One region of the Citrobacter sp. RHB25-C09 genome, then DNA from elsewhere that is predicted to be linked to it. Evidence: predicted binding sites of a transcription regulator. Region 1 holds the regulator's gene; the other holds the start of a gene.
What was found. Region 1 encodes LexA, which represses DNA repair genes until DNA is damaged. Its sites were predicted from a motif close to TNCTGTATGTACATACAGNA; they were not measured.

Region 1 (9,733 bases):
GAAATTGGTTGTGATGCAGCGCTGTGGGGACGCCGTTCCCGCCTGCGACTGAGCGGTAAGCCGCTGATGCTGACCGAGCTATTTTTGCCTGCATCACCGTTGTACTAAGAGGAAAATAAAATGGAGTGGAGTCTGACGCAGACTAAGCTGTTGGCGTTTCATCGCTTAATGCGTACGGATAAGCCCATCGGTGCCTTATTGCTACTCTGGCCGACGCTGTGGGCGCTGTGGGTGGCGACTCCGGGCGTACCGCAACTGTGGGTGCTGGCGGTGTTTGTCGCCGGAGTCTGGCTGATGCGCGCCGCCGGATGTGTCGTGAATGATTATGCTGACCGCAAATTTGACGGTCATGTTAAGCGCACCGCCAACCGTCCGCTACCGAGCGGCGCGGTGACTGAAAAAGAGGCCCGCACGCTGTTCGTGGTGTTGGTGCTGCTCGCTTTCCTGCTGGTGTTGACCCTCAACACAATGACCATCCTGCTATCGGTGGCCGCGCTGGCGCTTGCCTGGGTGTATCCGTTTATGAAGCGCTACACTCATCTGCCGCAGGTGGTGCTGGGCGCGGCGTTCGGCTGGTCGATACCGATGGCCTTCGCCGCGGTGAGTGAGTCCGTGCCGCTGAGTTGCTGGCTGATGTTCCTCGCTAACATTCTTTGGGCGGTAGCCTACGATACGCAGTATGCGATGGTCGATCGCGACGACGACCTGAAAATTGGTATTAAATCGACCGCCATTCTGTTTGGCCAACACGACAAGCTGATCATCGGCATCCTGCAGGTGCTTGTGCTGGTCCTAATGGCGGTTATTGGCTGGTTAAATGGACTGGGAATGAGCTATTACGGGTCAATTTTGGTCGCCGGCGCGCTGTTTGTCTGGCAGCAGAAGCTGATTGCCAACCGCGAGCGGGAAGCCTGCTTTAAGGCGTTCATGAACAACAACTACGTTGGCCTGGTGCTGTTTATCGGGCTGGCGATGAGTTACTGGCATCTATAAATCATTGCCCGGTGGCGCTGCGCTTACCGGGTCTACCAAACCGTAGGCCGGATAAGGCGGGAGCAGGCATCCGGCAATCCGCCATAAAAAACTGCACCTTAATCAGTTGGGTGTCCAACTTTTGGGGTGCAGTCCACATTGACCGGCTTTACTGTGCGTTACTCGCTTTGCGTCGCACTCTCGATGGTGAGGCGCACATCCGACGTAATTAACTCCGCCAGCATCTGGTACACCTTCATCGTTTCGCCCGGCTCGGCATCTCCGGTATCGCTGATGTATCCCTCATCACGCAGGGTCAGGACCAGTGAACTGAAGACCGCCTTATCGAAGAACTCCGGCGCGTTGATGCCGTGCAGCACGGACAGACGCTGCGCTACGGTGCGGCTTTCTTTCTCCAGCGTACCACGGTTGATTGACGGGTTCGCACTCAGCAGCCAGAAGGTAATGGCGTAACGCTGTAGCGTTTCGCGCGCCCCTGCCGCCAGCAGTTGCAGCGTGCGAGAATGCGCAGGGTTAATGTGCAGTTCGTCATTCTGAACGGAGATGAGTCCCTGGCGCTGCATCTCTTCGACCAGTGCATCAATAACGCCCGTCAACGCTTCGCGTTCCCAACGCAGGAACAGCTCCGCTTTCAGCATCGGATACAGTACTTCAACATGCTGCTGTAGCGCCGCGCGTGAAATATGGCGATGCTGGGTAATAATTGCCGCCATCAGCGAAGGCAGAACCAGCATGTGGGCAATGTTATTGCGATAGTAGGTCATGAGAACCGCCTGCTCGCGCGGCAGGATGATAATATCGCCAATGGTGTCTTTCTCGACTTCGAACTTGTTCATCTGCAACGCGTGATCGATGAGATCGCTGGCGCTGACGGATGGCACCGTCGAGTCAGGGGAGTACGGTACATTGCGCATCAAATCCAGATAACAGTTGAGTTGTTCTGTTAGCTGTTCACGGGTCAGCGAGCGCTGACGGGACGCCAGCAGTGCGGTACAGCACAGGTTCATGGCGTTAGCCGCACCAGCGTTGTTAATCCGCACCATGAGCTCTTCAGCGATGCCGTTCACCGTTGGCGTCAGCCAGGCAGGACGCACGGCTTCGATTGGATCGATCGACTCGCGCCATTCTGGAACGTGATGATTCAGGTATGTCATCAGCGGCATCGGTTCGCCGAAGTTAACATAGCCCTGACCCAGATTACGCAGCTTGCTCAGGCCGCGCAGCATCTGTGGCAGACTTTCTTTCTCTTTGGTCGCGCCACGCAGCTCTTTCGCATAGGTCCCCACTTCCATGACGTGCTCATAGCCGATGTAAATCGGCACAAGCGTGATCGGACGGGTGCCGCCGCGCAGCATGGCCTGGATGGTCATCGACAGGGTACCGGTTTTCGGATCCAGCAGACGGCCAGTACGTGAGCGTCCGCCCTCAACGAAGTATTCCACCGAATAACCACGGCTGAACAGTTCGCCCAGATACTCGCGGAAGACGGTGGAATAGAGCTTGTTGCCCTTAAAGGTACGGCGAATAAAGAACGCCCCCAGGCGGCGGAAGATCGGCCCGGCTGGCCAGAAGTTCAGGTTAATCCCGGCTGCAATGTGCGGGGGAACCAGACCCTGGTGATACAGGACGTAGGAGAGCAGCAGATAGTCCATATGGCTGCGGTGACACGGCACATAGACAATCTCGTGCCCGTCATGCGCCAGCTGGCGAACGCGCTCGGCGTTGTGGACGTTAATCCCCTGATACAGCCGGTTCCAGGTAAAGCCCAGAATACGGTCGGTCAGGCGAATCATCTCGTAAGAGAAGTTGGCGGCAATTTCTTCCATCAGCGCGATCGCGTTCTGCTGCGCTTTTTCGTGGGAGATTTTCTTACTGCGCGCTTCGTCTTCGACCGCGCGGGCAATCGCCTTCGAAGCTAGCAGTTTATTAAACAGATCCTGACGCGCAGGCAAACGCGGCCCCACGGCGGCCAGACGCTGACGGGCGAAGTGCATTCGCGCCACGCGAGCCAGTTTTTGAGCAATAATTTTATCGGTGCCGTGCTCGTCAGCCATACGGCGCAGCGAGACGGAAGGTGAGAAGCGCACAAAGCTGTCGCGACCCAGCCAGGAGACGGCAAAGAATTTTTGAATGCCGTTGAGCATGCGTAAAGGCGGGTTCACTTCCCCTTTTTCACGCCCGGGCGCGCGGCCAAACATCACCGATACTGGCACCATTTGCACATCCAGACTCGGATTGCTGCGGTGCAGGTCGAGATAGTTATGGAACAGCTTAATGGACTCTTCTTTCGGCGTGTAATAGGTAAAGACACGCGGTCCGCCGTGAATGAACACATAGCGCGGCAGCTGAGTGCCGTCGATCTCCAGCGGTTCTAATGGGTCGGGGAGGTCGTGCGCCAAACACTGAGCGCGCAGTGTCAACAAGTCCGCTTTGGAGTTGTACGGTAAAACGTACATAATGGGACGAGAGGTATCGAGCCCTAACTCCGGGGCAGGATCTGCCGGAATAGACTTGCTTTTTACCAGCACGCTTAATGGTAAATTCAGGATTTTATAGTAAATTCGTGGCCAGCCGGACATAAACGATGTAAAGCCTCTGGTTAATAGTGCAAATGCGCTGCAAGGATATCAGAAAGTCATGTGAATTTCTGTTGTATCCCGTCATACTTCGCGCCGCGTTGCATTAACTCAAAACATTTGAGTTAACAGGACAATGACATTGACGCCAATAATGCAAAAAGGTTCTTTTGATGGCCAATAATACCACTGGATTCACCCGAATTATCAAAGCTGCTGGCTATTCCTGGAAAGGTTTTCGCGCCGCATGGATTAACGAGGCCGCATTCCGTCAGGAAAGTCTCGCGGTCCTGGTTGCCGTGATCGTCGCCTGCTGGCTGGATGTGGATGCCATAACGCGCGTTCTGTTGATCGGCTCCGTCATGCTGGTGATGGTTGTTGAAATTCTTAACAGCGCCATTGAAGCGGTCGTTGACCGTATCGGCTCCGACTATCATGAACTCTCTGGTCGCGCGAAAGATATGGGGTCGGCAGCGGTGCTGCTCTCTATCATCATAGCGCTGATAACCTGGGGTATCCTGCTATGGTCGAATTTTCGTTAAGGATTTTTACGAGCGCGATTCCATAACGCTATAAATCTCCTGTTTAATGTGCAGTTTGTGGTTCCAAAATCGCCTTTAGCTGTATATACTCACAGCATAACTGTATATACACCCAGGGGGCGGAATGAAAGCGTTAACGGCCAGGCAACAAGAGGTGTTTGATCTCATTCGGGATCACATCAGCCAGACAGGCATGCCACCGACGCGTGCGGAAATCGCGCAGCGTTTGGGGTTCCGTTCCCCAAACGCGGCTGAAGAACATCTGAAGGCGCTGGCGCGTAAAGGTGTCATTGAGATTGTATCCGGCGCTTCTCGCGGCATTCGTTTGCTGCATGAAGAAGAGGAAGGGTTACCGCTTGTCGGTCGCGTTGCGGCGGGGGAACCCCTGCTGGCGCAGCAGCACATCGAAGGCCATTATCAGGTCGATCCTTCTCTGTTTAAACCCAATGCCGATTTTCTGCTGCGCGTTAGCGGCATGTCAATGAAAGACATTGGTATTATGGACGGCGATCTGCTGGCCGTGCATAAAACCCAGGATGTGCGTAATGGTCAGGTCGTTGTCGCCCGTATCGACGACGAAGTGACGGTAAAACGTCTGAAAAAACAGGGCAATAAAGTCGAACTGTTGCCAGAAAACAGCGAATTTAAGCCTATCGTCGTGGATCTTCGTGAGCAGAGCTTTACCATCGAAGGTTTAGCCGTTGGCGTGATCCGCAACGGTGAGTGGCTGTAATACCTCACACTCGGATAAGGCGTTTGTGCCAACATCCGACACCGAGCCCGGTGGCGCTGTGCTTACCGGGCTTACGAAATGCGTTCAAAACCTAAACACTCCTGCTCAGGCTTCTCCTCATGCCGTTCTTTGCTCCTGCTGATAAAGCCCTCTGGCGTCTCGCCTTACCCATGATCTTCTCCAATATCACGGTTCCTCTGCTGGGACTGGTGGATACTGCGGTGATTGGTCACCTGGATAGCCCGGTTTATCTGGGTGGTGTGGCTGTGGGTGCAACAGCCACTAGCTTTCTGTTTATGCTGTTGCTCTTTTTACGCATGAGCACAACTGGGCTAACGGCACAGGCGTTTGGTGCGAAGAACCCACAGGCACTGGCGCGTGCGCTGGTACAACCGCTCATCCTTGCGCTGGGGGTGGGGGCATTAATTGCGCTTTTACGCACCCCGATAATCGATCTGGCGCTGCATATTGTTGGCGGCAGCGAAGCGGTGCTGGAACAGGCAAGACGCTTCCTGGCGATTCGCTGGTTAAGTGCGCCGGCGTCGCTGGCGAATCTGGTTCTGCTCGGCTGGCTGCTGGGCGTTCAGTATGCTCGCGCGCCGGTTATCCTGTTGATTGTCGGCAATATCCTGAACATTGTTCTCGATTTATGGCTGGTGATGGGTCTGCACATGAACGTGCAGGGCGCTGCGCTGGCGACGGTCATTGCGGAATACTCCACGTTAGTGATTGGGCTGCTGATGGTGCGAAAGGTACTTCATTTGCGCGGCATAACCGCGGCTATGTTAAAGCAGGCCTGGCGCGGCCATTTTCGGCGTCTGTTAGCGCTCAATCGCGACATTATGTTGCGTTCGCTGCTGCTGCAACTCTGCTTTGGCGCGATCACCGTACTGGGTGCCAGACTGGGGAGCGATATTATCGCTGTCAACGCGGTGCTGATGACGCTGCTGACCTTCACCGCCTACGCGCTGGACGGCTTCGCCTACGCCGTAGAGGCGCATTCCGGGCAAGCCTATGGCGCACGGGACGGCAGCCAGTTGCTGGATGTCTGGCGCGCCGCCTGTCGCCAGGCAGGTGTCGTCGCACTGCTGTTTTCGCTGGTCTATCTGCTCGCAGGTGAACAGATTATTGCTCTTCTGACGTCGCTGACTGAGATTCAAATATTGGCCGATCGCTACCTGATCTGGCAGGTGATCCTGCCGTTAGTGGGCGTCTGGTGCTATCTGCTCGACGGCATGTTTATTGGTGCGACACGCGCAGCAGAAATGCGTAACAGCATGGCGGTCGCGGCCAGTGGTTTTGCGTTAACTTTACTGGCACTTCCTCTGCTCGGGAACCACGGTTTGTGGCTGGCGTTAGCCGTTTTTCTGGCGCTACGCGGGCTCTCTTTAGCCTATATCTGGCGTCGACACTGGCGTAACGGAACCTGGTTTTCGGCAACGTAACGGTTAAAAATTCCGAATAATGATTTTAAGCCGAGATTCCTGACTACACTTATCATTACGTTCAGCAGAAAAAATAGCGAAGCTGGGCGGTTTACTCTCGCTATTCACAGCCTAACGAAGAGGACTTTATGATGAATAAAGATGAAGCCGGTGGTAACTGGAAACAATTCAAAGGTAAAGTGAAAGAGCAATGGGGCAAACTGACCGATGATGATATGACGGTCATTGAAGGTAAACGTGACCAACTGGTAGGTAAAATCCAGGAACGCTACGGTTATCAGAAGGATCAGGCGGAAAAAGAGGTCGGTGACTGGGAAACCCGTAACGACTACCGCTGGTAACCACTACGTTTGCCTGCGGATCCAGAAATGAATTCGCAATTGTTTGCACAGGGCGGCGCAAGGGTGCCGCCCACTTATTTAACGAGATTTCTTTTTCACCAGAATGGAATGATCGTGCTGACACTCGCCAGGGTGACGGCAAGCTTCGACTTCAACACACGCAGAACAGAGGCCATGCGCTTCAATCACATTGTGACGAAGGGCGAACCCCATCTTCGCGGCCAGCGTATGCATGATATCTTCCACCCCTTCCGCACACTCTTCCTTTACCCCACCGCAACGGTCACAGATAAACATCGCAGAGGTATGGGTTGGCTGATCGAACAGATAGCACATGACATAGCTGTTGGTGGATTCCACCTTATGCACAAAACCTTGTTCAAGCAGAAAATCCAGTGCGCGATAGACCGTTGGCGGCTTAGCCTGGGGCTCTGATTCACGCAGAAGATCGAGCAGATCGTAAGCGCTAATCGCGCCTTCCTGCAGGCTCATCAGGCGTAAAACTTCAAGGCGCTGTGGAGTCAGTCGCACATTGCGTTGCGCGCACAATTTTTCAGCTTGCGCTAACAGTTCTTGCGTTGTGGGCTTTTCCATGGGGCACCTTGGTTTGCGTAGGGTGATAAACCCTCACTTTATCATGTTATGCAGGAAACGCCGAGATCCAGCCAGAGTCGCCATTTCAGACGATATATCGCCTGCTAATCTTTGCGGACCTTACAAAGTCTTCTATACATATTGAGGTACATCACAAAAAGAGAACGCTTCAGTTGTCTTCAGCATGGGGCGAATAGCGCGGTTTTTAGTGTTTTTTTCACAGCAAAAGTTCTTCTCTGCTGCGTTGATACTGGCAGAGGTGTTTCTTCACCTGCAAATAAAAACGGGTCTACTGTGAATAAAAATTTTAACTTTTCGGTGGTGGCAGTCGCGGTTTCGTTCTTAGTGTCGCAACAGGCGAACGCGGCGAATACCTGGGCGGAAGCGCGCAACGACGCGATGGGCGGAACGGGCGTAGCTTCAGCACATTATGGTAGTGGTGTCCTCATCAACCCGGCTTTGCTGGCAAAAGCGAAGCCCGAGGACAGCATTACCGTCATCCTTCCCGCGGTTGGTGCGCAAATTACCGACAAGGATAATCTCCAGGATGAAATTGACGATATCAGTGACAAAATCGATTACTACGATGATGTTGTTGATAATCTGACCCCTGGTGACATTCTGCTTAACCCCGGCGGTGTTTTGAACCAGTTCCAGGGGGCGGCGCGCGATCTGGCCGACGAACTGGAATACCTGAAGGGTAAAACGGCACATGCCAACGCGGGGGCCGGACTTGCGGTCAGCATTCCCAACGATGTGTTATCCGTGGCGTTTGTTGCGAAAGGCTATGCGCACGGTCGCGTAAGCTCGTCCATTGATCAAGGGGATATCGATTATCTGCGCAGAATTGAAGGAAGCGATGCCTATGCGCTGGTTGAAGCGGGCCGGGCGGCGTTGCAGGGGTCGGATGAAATCACTAAACACCTGAATTCTACGGCCTCCGGGCGCGCGGCGATCGTTTCGGACTATGGTGTTGCAGTGGCGCGGCAGTTTGAGGTTGGCGATGTGCCGCTGTCGATTGGCGTGACGCCGAAGCTGCAAAAAACCTGGCTCTATAATTACACGACTTCCATCTATAACTACGACAGCAGTGACTGGAACAGTAGCCGCTATCGTAACGATGACACCGGTTTTAACGTAGACGCCGGGATTGCGGCGGATTTTGGCGAAAACTGGACGGTGGGCGTGAGTGGGCAAAACCTTATCTCGCGTGATATCGATACCAAATCGATTTACATCACCCACGGTTTAACCGGTGAAACGCGCGATTATAAAGATACTTATCAGATCCGCCCGCTGGTCACCGCAGGCGTCGCCTGGCATAACGACCTGGTAACGCTCACGGCAGATGGCGATTTAACGGAAACCAAAGGCTTTAAGAGCGAAGATAACTCCCAGTACGTCGGTGTCGGTGCCGAAGTTCGCCCGCTGAACTGGCTGGCGGTCCGCGCAGGTTACCGTGCTGACGTCAAGGCGAACGACAGCAACGTCTTTACCGGTGGTGTTGGGTTTGCGCCCTTCAACCGCGTCCATGTGGACCTGATGGGTCTGTACGGCGAAGACGAAACGTGGGGCGCAGGTGCGCAGCTCAGTATGACCTTCTGATGAGGCACCGGAGACGGTTACGTCTCCGGTTTACCTTTATGCTATAGTAGCGCCCCCAATTCACCTGATGCTCAAAAAATCGCCATGTCACCTGAATTACAAACAGCCTTCCCTGCACACCGTTTCTCCATCGCGCCGATGCTCGACTGGACCGACAGGCACTGCCGCTACTTTTTGCGCCTGCTGTCTCGCCAGACGCTGCTCTACACCGAGATGGTGACAACAGGCGCAATCATTCATGGCAAAGGCGATTACCTGGCGTACAGCGATGAAGAACATCCGCTTGCCCTGCAATTAGGCGGGAGCGACCCCTCTGCATTGGCGCACTGTGCAAAACTGGCGGAAGAACGCGGTTATGACGAGATCAACCTCAACGTGGGATGCCCGTCCGATCGCGTGCAGAACGGTATGTTTGGCGCCTGTCTTATGGGGAATGCACAACTGGTCGCTGACTGCGTGAAGGCGATGCGTGATGTGGTGTCGATTCCCGTGACGGTGAAGACGCGCATTGGCATTGACGACCAGGACAGTTACGAATTTTTGTGTGATTTCATCAATACGGTTTCCGGTCACGGCGAATGCGAGATGTTTATCATTCATGCCCGTAAGGCATGGCTTTCTGGCTTAAGCCCGAAAGAAAACCGCGAGATCCCACCGCTTGACTATCCGCGTGTCTATCAGCTTAAGCGAGATTTCCCCCATTTAACTATGTCCATTAACGGCGGCATTAAGTCCCTGGAAGAGGCGAAAGCGCACCTTGAACATATGGATGGCGTGATGGTTGGACGCGAAGCCTATCAAAACCCAGGCATTCTGGCCTCAGTGGATCGTGAAATTTTTGGCGCAACCACTGCGGATGCCGATCCGGTTGCCGTCGTGCGGGCCATGTACCCGTACATTGAGC
Region 2 (9,733 bases), 1.4 Mb from region 1:
TTAAAGCGGGGTTTGAACAGGATTTCGCTGAGGTTCGCCTGTGACATTCGTGCAGCCTCCAAAAATACTTACTGAGGCACATTGTAACCTGTCATGGGCGAAATAAAACAACGCCCGGCAGTGCCAGGCGTCGAAAGTGCAGGGATTAGCGGCCGGAAATCGGCGGAACAAAGGTCACGCCCATGTCCCAGGGTTGCTCAATCCAGGTGTCCTGCGGAATATCAATGACATAGTCATCAACCAGCGGGCGACCCGCCGGTTTGGCGAAAATGGTAACAAAGTGCGCTTTCGGATACATTTCGCGGATAGCCACTGCGGTACCGCCGGTATCAACCAGGTCATCAATAACGATGAAGCCTTCACCGTCGCCTTCTGCGCGCTTCAGTACTTTCAGTTCGCGCTGGTTGTCGTGATCGTAGCTGGAAATGCAAACGGTATCGACATGACGAATACCCAGTTCACGCGCCAGCAGCGCACCCGGTACCAGACCGCCACGGCTAACGGCGATAATGCCTTTCCACTGTTCTGAAGGCATCAGGCGACTTGCCAGCTTGCGTGCGTGAATCTGCAACATGTCCCAGGTGACGACGTATTTTTCGCTCATGTGAAGTGTCCCAGCCTGTTTATCTACGGCTTAAAAAGTGTTCGAGGGGGAAATAGGTTGCGCGAGATTATAGAGATCTGACGCGGCAAAAACCAGTGTTTCACCGAATCCGTCCCTCTTTTTACGTGCTTTATACTAGCAGTCGGCCTGGAAAGTGATATTCTCAACCTCATCTCGCAAGCCTGACTTGTGATAATTATTAACCTGCTAACCCTGTGACCTGCAAGATTGTTTGCTGAGTACTGACCAGGAGAATTAACGTGTCTGAACTATCTCAATTATCACCACAGCCGCTGTGGGATATTTTTGCCAAAATCTGTTCTATTCCTCATCCGTCCTACCATGAAGAACAACTCGCTGAGCATATTATCGGCTGGGCGACTGAGAAAGGTTTCCACGTTGAGCGCGACCAGGTGGGTAATATCCTGATTCGCAAACCGGCAACCGCCGGAATGGAAAACCGCAAGCCGGTCGTACTCCAGGCGCACCTTGATATGGTACCGCAGAAAAACAACGACACGGTTCACGACTTCACTAAAGATCCCATCCAGCCTTTCATTGACGGTGAATGGGTGAAAGCGCGCGGTACAACGCTGGGTGCGGATAACGGCATCGGTATGGCCTCCGCGCTGGCGGTTCTGGTAGATGACAGCGTTGCTCACGGGCCGCTGGAAGTCCTGCTGACCATGACAGAAGAAGCCGGTATGGATGGCGCGTTCGGCCTGCAGCCGAACTGGTTACAGGCAGATATTTTAATCAACACCGACTCCGAAGAAGAAGGTGAGATTTATATGGGCTGTGCGGGAGGGATCGACTTCACCTCTAACCTGCCGCTGACCCGTGAAGCCATTCCTGCGGGCTTCCAGAGCTTTAAGTTGACCCTGAAAGGTCTGAAAGGCGGCCATTCCGGCGGTGAAATTCACGTCGGCCTGGGTAATGCCAACAAACTGCTGGTGCGTTTCCTGGCAGGACATGCCGAAGAACTGGATCTGCGTCTGGTCGATTTCAACGGCGGTACGCTGCGTAACGCCATCCCGCGTGAAGCGTTTGCTACCGTTGCAGTCGCCGCTGATAAAGCCGATGCGCTGAAAGCGCTGGTGAATACTTATCAGGACATCCTGAAAAACGAACTGGCCGAGAAAGAGAAGAATCTGCTCGTATCGCTGGAAAGCACCACTAACGATAAAGCCGCGCTGACTGCACAGTCTCGTGACAGCTTTATCCGCCTGCTGAACGCAACGCCTAACGGCGTGATCCGCAATTCCGACGTTGCTAAAGGCGTGGTGGAAACTTCTCTGAACGTGGGCGTGGTGACCATGACTGACGACAACGTCGAAATCCACTGCCTGATCCGTTCTCTGATCGACAGCGGTAAAGACTATGTGGTCAGCATGCTGGATTCACTGGGTAAACTGGCTGGTGCAAAAACTGAAGCCAAAGGCGGATATCCTGGATGGCAGCCGGATGCGAACTCGCCGGTTATGCACCTGGTGCGTGAAACCTATCAGCGCCTGTTCAACAAGACGCCGAACATTCAGATTATCCACGCGGGTCTGGAATGCGGTCTGTTCAAAAAACCGTATCCGGATATGGATATGGTTTCCATTGGGCCAACCATTACCGGTCCGCACTCGCCGGATGAGCAGGTTCACATTGAAAGCGTAGGTCATTACTGGACGCTGCTGACGGAACTGCTGAAAGCCATTCCGGCGAAGTAAAATAAATTGCCGGATGGCGCTACGCTTATCCGGCCTACGGTTCTTCGTGTAGGCCGGAAAGACGTAAAGCCGTTATCCGGCACTTTTCCTCGTATTACCGTTCTGTAAACGCCATCTCGTTAAACGTCCACACCGGGTTTCGACGAATATTTACAACCCCAACAATAATTGCCGTTCGAGTTGAGGGTCAAGAAGCGTAACGTGTAAGCCCACCAGCCTGACCCCTCGCCCGCCGCGACGTTCGTCCCAGGTTTTACGCGCAGTAGAAATTAAATCTTCTTTATTCAGACGCGGCCAGACGTGTTCCTGAGTGGTCTGCTGAAAATCGTTAAACTTTAATTTCACTCCCTGACGGGCAATTAATAAATCCGGTTTCACTTTCGCCAGGCGGCGTTCCAGTTCTGGATAGAGCCGTTCGATAATTGCTTCGCATTCGGACCAGTGGTGAATATCTTCTGCCATTGTACGTTCAACGCCAACCGATTTACGCAGCCGCTCGTTATTAACATCACGTTCATCGATACCCTGACTGCGCTCCCATAATACCCGACCAAATTTACCGAAGCGCTTGAGCAGCATCGCGAGATCGAACTGCTGTACATCGCCGCAGGTCCGCAGCCCCATACTTTCGAGTTTTGCAGCTGAAACCTTGCCGACGCCGGGAATTTTGCCCAGCGGCAGCGTTTTTAAAAACGCCGGTACATCGGCTGGGGTAATGACATACTGCCCGTTGGGCTTATTGAGGTCGGAAGCGATCTTTGCGAGAAACTTAACCGGCGCGACCCCGGCCGAAGCGGTTAACTGCAGCTCATTAAAAATGGTCTGGCGGATCTCCTGAGCGATCAGTGTCGCAGAACCGTGGCAGTGCACGCTGTCGGTGACGTCCAGATAGGCCTCATCGAGGGATAAAGGCTCAATTAACGAGGTATAGCGGGAAAATATCGCCTGGATCTGATGGGAGGCTTCTTTATAAGCTTCATAGCGACCGGGTAGCAAAGTAAGATGCGGGCACAGCTTCAGCGCCATTCCGGTTGGCATCGCGCTACGGACGCCAAATTTACGCGCGGGATAGTTGGCGGTGCTGATTACCCCACGACGCTCACGACTTCCACCAATAGCAATCGGGATATCGCGCAGAGCCGGGTTGTCACGCATCTCAACCGCTGCAAAAAAACAGTCCATATCAACATGTATGATTTTGCGCATTAGCCACCTCCCGAACACTGTTTAAGTATACAGTATACTTAGCCAAAGAGAAGCCAGTAATATGCGACTTAAATCAAACGACACCAGGCGCAATAAAAGAAATGTCTGAATTCGGTTTAGTATAAATTGTAAACACCACACGAGGGGCTTGCGAAAAACTCCCGGGGTGATAATGTGAGCGCACTAAATCCGGATTTATCTGATTTGGGATCTTATTTTGCCTTTCTGGCGTGGGTAATCGTTTTATCAAGGAACAAGTAGTATGCGTAAAATCGCATTATTTATTGCGATGCTTTTGATCCCGTGCGTCTCATTCGCCGGTTTGCTGAGTAGCAACAGCTCCGCCACGCCGATCGGTAAAGAGTATAAGCAGCAGTTAATGGGGTCTCCTGTCTATATTCAGATCTTTAAAGAAGAGCGCACGCTTGATCTTTACGTCAAGATGGGCGAGCAGTACCAATTGCTCGACAGCTATAAGATTTGTAATTATTCCGGTGGGTTAGGCCCTAAACAACGCCAGGGCGATTTCAAAAGCCCGGAGGGCTTTTACAGCGTTCAGCGCAATCAGCTAAAACCCGATAGCCGCTTTTATAAAGCCATCAATATTGGCTTCCCGAATGCCTATGACCGTGCTCATGGCTATGATGGCAAATATTTAATGATCCACGGTGCCTGTGTGTCCGTTGGCTGCTATGCCATGACTGACAACGGTATCGATGAAATCTTCCAGTTTGTAACCGGCGCGCTGGTCTTTGGTCAGTCGAGCGTTCAGGTTAGCATCTACCCGTTTCGTATGACCGATGCCAACATGCAACGCCATAAATATTCGTATTACAAAGATTTCTGGGCGCAGTTAAAACCCGGATACGACTATTTTGAACAGACCCGTAAGCCACCCGCAATTTCTGTTGTTGATGGCCGATACGTGGTCAGCAAACCGTTGAGCCATGAAGTGGTTCAACCCCAACTGGCGTCAAACTATTCGCTCACCGAGACAAAATAAGCGCCATTCGCCTGGCATAATCTTTTGCCAGGTTTCATTCCCCGTCAGCGGTTGCGTGGCAATGACTGTAACCACATCGTCCGGTGTGGTTTCTGAACTGAAATCAATTTCAACGTCCTGATCTAACAACGTCGCCACGCCAAATGGCGCACGGCGGGTGATCCAGAACAGATTGGTAGAGCAGAATGCCATAACGTAGCGCCCATCCGACAACAGCATATTGAATACCCCTTTCTGCCGTAATTCGGCAGCCAGAGTCGCGATATACTTAAAGACCGCGGTCATATTGCCTGGCGTTCGCGGGTAGCGCTGAGTCAGTTTATAGAGCAGCCAGCAAAAGGCTTTTTCGCTGTCGGTTTCACCGACTGGCCGAAAATTGCCGGTTTCCAGCGTTTTATATCCGGTGAGCTGTCCATTGTGGGCGTATGTCCAGTTGCGCCCCCAAAGCTCGCGGGTGAACGGATGAGTATTCTCCAGCGCCACTTCCCCACGATTCGCCTGGCGAATATGCGCCACGACAGAGCAGGACTTGATCGGATAGTCCTGAACCAGTTTCGCGATGGGAGAATTAAAGCTCGGCTGTGGATCCTTAAATGTGCGACAGCCTTTGCCTTCATAGAAAGTGATACCCCAGCCGTCTTTATGCGGCCCGGTACCTCCCCCGCGCTGCACCAGCCCGGTGAAACTAAAGCAAATATCGGTCGGCACATTGGCGCTCATCCCGAGCAGTTCGCACATACATCACCTACCTTGAACGATTATCTGCCTGATGGCGCTACGCTTATCAGGCCTACGAAAAACTATAGTAGGCCGGATAAGACGCCCGGCGTCGCCATCCGGCAAAGCACAGGAAAGAATCGACTTACTTAACCATCTCTTTTTCGATTAATTGAATCAAGATATGAATAACTTTGATGTGAATTTCCTGAATACGGTCAGCATAGCCGAAATGCGGAACGCGAATTTCGATATCCGCAGTCCCTGCCATTTTGCCACCGTCTTTCCCGGTCAGGGTAATGACCTTCATCCCCTTCTCACGCGCAGCAGCAATGGCTTTGATCACGTTGCCAGAGTTACCGGACGTAGAGATCCCCAGCAGGACATCACCTTCACGGCCAACCGCTTCAACGTAACGAGAAAAAACATAGTCGTAGCCAAAATCGTTACTGACGCAGGAGATATGGCTGACGTCAGAAATCGCAATCGCCGGATAGCCCGGACGGTTTTCGCGGTAGCGCCCCGTCAACTCTTCGGCAAAGTGCATGGCGTCGCAGTGAGAGCCGCCGTTACCGCAGGAAAGTACCTTACCGCCCGCTTTAAAACTGTCTGCCAGCAGGACCGCCGCGCGCTGAATAGCGTGGATGTTGGCATCATCTTTTAAAAAATTAGCCAGCGTTTCCGCCGCTTCGTTCAGTTCGTTACGAATAAGATCCTGGTACATGAGGATATCCTTCAGCATGAATGTAAATGACAGGATGCAGTGTACCGGATAGCGCTGGCAGCGAGAAGCACCAGCCATAGCAAAGACCGCCGCTTTTTGTTTTTTTGTATCGCTTAAAGCGGCAACAATGTGAGCTTTGTTGTAATTATTTTGTAAACACATTGATAAAAGAATTCACATCCACTACAACCATATCATCACAAGTGGTCAGACCTCCTACAAGCAAGGGAGCTTTTCGTTATGATGATTTTGAGTATTCTCGCTACCGTTGTTCTGCTCGGCGCGCTGTTTTATCACCGCGTGAGCTTATTACTCAGCAGTCTGGTTCTGCTCGTATGGACGGCTGCGCTTGGCGCTGCTGGATTATGGTCAACCTGGATTCTGGTGCCTCTGGCCATTATTCTCGTGCCATTTAACATTACGCCAATGCGTAAATCGTTGATTTCTGCTCCGGTGTTCCGTGGCTTCCGTAAAGTGATGCCTCCCATGTCACGCACCGAGAAAGAAGCCATTGATGCAGGCACCACCTGGTGGGAAGGCGATCTTTTCCAGGGCAAACCTGACTGGAAAAAATTGCACAACTATCCGCAGCCACGTTTGACTGCCGAAGAACAAGCCTTTATCGATGGTCCGGTCGAAGAAGCCTGCCGCATGGCTAACGACTTCCAGATCACCCATGAGCTGGCCGATCTTCCGCCTGAGCTGTGGGCATTCCTGAAAGAGCATCGCTTCTTTGCCATGATCATCAAAAAAGAGTATGGCGGGCTGGAATTCTCGGCTTATGCACAGTCCCGCGTGCTGCAAAAACTCTCCGGTGTCTCCGGGATCCTGGCGATTACCGTTGGCGTACCAAACTCTTTAGGCCCGGGTGAATTGCTGCAGCACTACGGAACGGAAGAGCAAAAAGATCACTATCTGCCACGTCTGGCTCGCGGTCAGGAGATCCCATGCTTCGCTCTGACCAGCCCGGAAGCCGGTTCCGATGCCGGCGCGATTCCGGATACCGGTATCGTCTGTATGGGCGAATGGCAAGGCGAGCAGGTGTTGGGTATGCGCCTCACCTGGAACAAACGCTATATCACCCTGGCCCCTATCGCGACTGTACTGGGTCTGGCGTTTAAACTTTCTGATCCTGAGAAGCTGCTCGGTGGAGATGAAGAGTTAGGTATCACCTGTGCATTGATTCCGACCTCCACCCCTGGCGTAGAAATTGGCCGTCGCCACTTCCCGCTTAACGTGCCGTTCCAGAACGGTCCGACTCGCGGTAAAGATGTGTTCGTGCCGATCGACTACATCATCGGGGGGCCGAAAATGGCCGGTCAGGGCTGGCGTATGCTGGTGGAATGTCTGTCGGTGGGACGTGGCATTACTCTGCCGTCTAACTCAACCGGCGGCGTGAAATCCGTCGCGATGGCGACCGGTGCCTATGCCCATATTCGCCGCCAGTTCAAAATCTCCATCGGTAAAATGGAAGGGATTGAAGAGCCGTTAGCACGCATCGCAGGCAACGCCTATGTCATGGATGCGGCAGCTTCTCTGATTACCTACGGCATCATGCTCGGTGAAAAACCAGCAGTACTGTCGGCTATCGTTAAATACCACTGTACCCATCGCGGTCAACAGTCGATTATCGATGCAATGGATATTACCGGCGGTAAAGGTATTATGCTGGGCGAAAGTAACTTCCTGGCGCGTGCTTACCAGGGTGCCCCCATCGCTATCACGGTTGAAGGCGCAAACATTCTGACCCGTAGCATGATGATCTTCGGTCAGGGGGCAATTCGTTGCCATCCGTATGTCCTTGAAGAGATGGCTGCGGCGCAGAACAACGATGTGGACGTGTTCGATAAACTGCTGTTCCGCCATATCGGCCATGTGGGTTCAAATAAAGTGCGCAGCTTCTGGCTGGGTCTGACTCGCGGCCTGACCAGCGCGTCGCCGACTCGCGACGCGACGAAACGCTACTATCAGCACCTTAACCGCGTGAGTGCAAACCTGGCGTTGCTGTCTGATGTCTCGATGGCGGTTCTGGGCGGTAGCCTGAAACGTCGCGAACGCATCTCCGCGCGTTTGGGCGACGTGTTGAGCCAGCTGTATCTGGCCTCTGCGGTGCTGAAGCGCTATGACGATGAAGGGCGCAACGAAGCCGATCTGCCGCTGGTTCACTGGGGCGTACAGGATGCGCTGTATCAGGCGGAGCAAGCAATGGCGGACCTGTTACAGAACTTCCCGAACCGTCTGGTTGCTGGTCTCCTGAGTGTGGTGATTTTCCCGACTGGTCGTCATTATCAGGCGCCTTCAGACAAGCTGGATCATAAAGTCGCGAAGATTTTGCAGGTTCCGAGTGCAACCCGTTCCCGTATCGGTCGCGGACAGTATTTAACACCGAGCGAGTTCAACCCGGTTGGTTTGTTGGAAGAAGCGCTGCTGGACGTTATGGCGGCTGACCCAATCCACCAGCGGATTTGCAAAGAAATCGGCAAAAACCTGTCCTTTACCCGTCTGGATGAACTGGCACATAACGCACTGGCAAAAGGCTTAATTGATAAAGATGAAGCCGCCATCCTGATCAAAGCAGAAGAGAGCCGTCTGCGCAGTATCAATGTCGATGATTTTGAAGCAGAAGCGCTGGCGACTCAGCCGGTAAAGCTGCCAGAGAAACAACGTAAAGTCGAAGCCGCATAACCTTCAGACTTCACTTTTAACCCCGCTTCGGCGGGGTTCTTTATTCCCCGCGCTTCACGAAAGCTCGTGCTACAGTGTGAAAATGCTGTCCAACGAGGAGTTCCGATCGTGTCTGGTTTGAAAATTACCTTGCTGCAACAACCGCTGGTATGGATGGATAGCCCAGCCAATTTACGTCATTTTGACCATCAACTGGAACGCATTACCGGACGCGATCTTATTGTCTTACCGGAGATGTTCACGACCGGTTTCTCAATGGAGGCGGCAAACCAATCGCTTTCTCAGGAGGAGATTATCGCCTGGATGCGTAGCAAAGCGCAGCAAACCCAGGCGCTGATCGCCGGCAGTGCTGCCCTGCTCTGTGAGCGCGGCCCGGTAAATCGTTTTTTACTTGTCGAGCCGGAAGGTACGGTTCACTTTTATGACAAGCGCCATCTGTTCCGCATGGCCGACGAACATCACCACTTCGTAGCTGGAAATACTCGCGTCGTGGTTGAATGGCGTGGCTGGCGCATCCTTCCGCTGATTTGTTATGACCTGCGTTTTCCGGTGTGGTCGCGCAACAGGAATGATTATGACCTGGCACTGTATGTCGCCAACTGGCCAGCGCCACGGTCGCTACACTGGCAGACATTGCTTGCAGCGCGAGCCATTGAAAACCAGGCCTACGTTGCCGGATGCAATCGGGTAGGTACCGATGGCAACGGGCACCATTATCGCGGAGATAGCCGGGTCATTAATCCACAGGGAGAAGTGATCGCCACCGCAGAGGCGCATCAGGCCACTCACATTGACGCAGAAATATCCTTAAGTGTGTTAAAGGAGTGTCGCGAGAAATTTCCTTCATGGCAGGACGCCGATTCATTTTTGCTTCGTTAAGGATCTTCTGTGGCCTTAAAACGACGAAAGCCTGAATCATTTCTGATTCAGGCTTTCTGAATAGTGGCGGAACGGACGGGACTCGAACCCGCGACCCCCTGCGTGACAGGCAGGTATTCTAACCAACTGAACTACCGCTCCGCGTTGTGTTCCTTTTGGGAACGAAGCGAATATTACGGATTGCCTCGCACCTCGTC

Region 2: the regulator LexA is predicted to act here: its motif matches at 3,544-3,563, upstream of dinB (DNA polymerase IV).

Annotation. Positions count from the first base shown of each region.
Region 1 covers NZ_CP057483.1:4,000,663-4,010,395, reverse strand. Annotated here, with positions in the region: gene ubiC (chorismate lyase) at 1-108, shown strand, start outside; gene ubiA (4-hydroxybenzoate octaprenyltransferase) at 121-993, shown strand; gene plsB (glycerol-3-phosphate 1-O-acyltransferase PlsB) at 1,152-3,572, opposite strand; gene HVY19_RS18960 (diacylglycerol kinase) at 3,743-4,111, shown strand; gene lexA (transcriptional repressor LexA) at 4,236-4,844, shown strand; gene dinF (MATE family efflux transporter DinF) at 4,964-6,289, shown strand; gene HVY19_RS18945 (CsbD family protein) at 6,421-6,630, shown strand; gene zur (zinc uptake transcriptional repressor Zur) at 6,709-7,224, opposite strand; gene HVY19_RS18935 (conjugal transfer protein TraF) at 7,519-8,829, shown strand; gene dusA (tRNA dihydrouridine(20/20a) synthase DusA) at 8,914-9,733, shown strand, end outside.
Region 2 covers NZ_CP057483.1:1,018,851-1,028,583, reverse strand. Annotated here, with positions in the region: gene frsA (esterase FrsA) at 1-47, opposite strand, end outside; gene gpt (xanthine phosphoribosyltransferase) at 146-604, opposite strand; gene pepD (cytosol nonspecific dipeptidase) at 865-2,322, shown strand; gene dinB (DNA polymerase IV) at 2,473-3,528, opposite strand; gene dpaA (peptidoglycan meso-diaminopimelic acid protein amidase) at 3,791-4,531, shown strand; gene HVY19_RS04810 (class II glutamine amidotransferase) at 4,502-5,269, opposite strand; gene lpcA (D-sedoheptulose 7-phosphate isomerase) at 5,394-5,972, opposite strand; gene fadE (acyl-CoA dehydrogenase FadE) at 6,213-8,657, shown strand; gene HVY19_RS04795 (amidohydrolase) at 8,766-9,536, shown strand; tRNA gene HVY19_RS04790 (tRNA-Asp) at 9,601-9,677, opposite strand.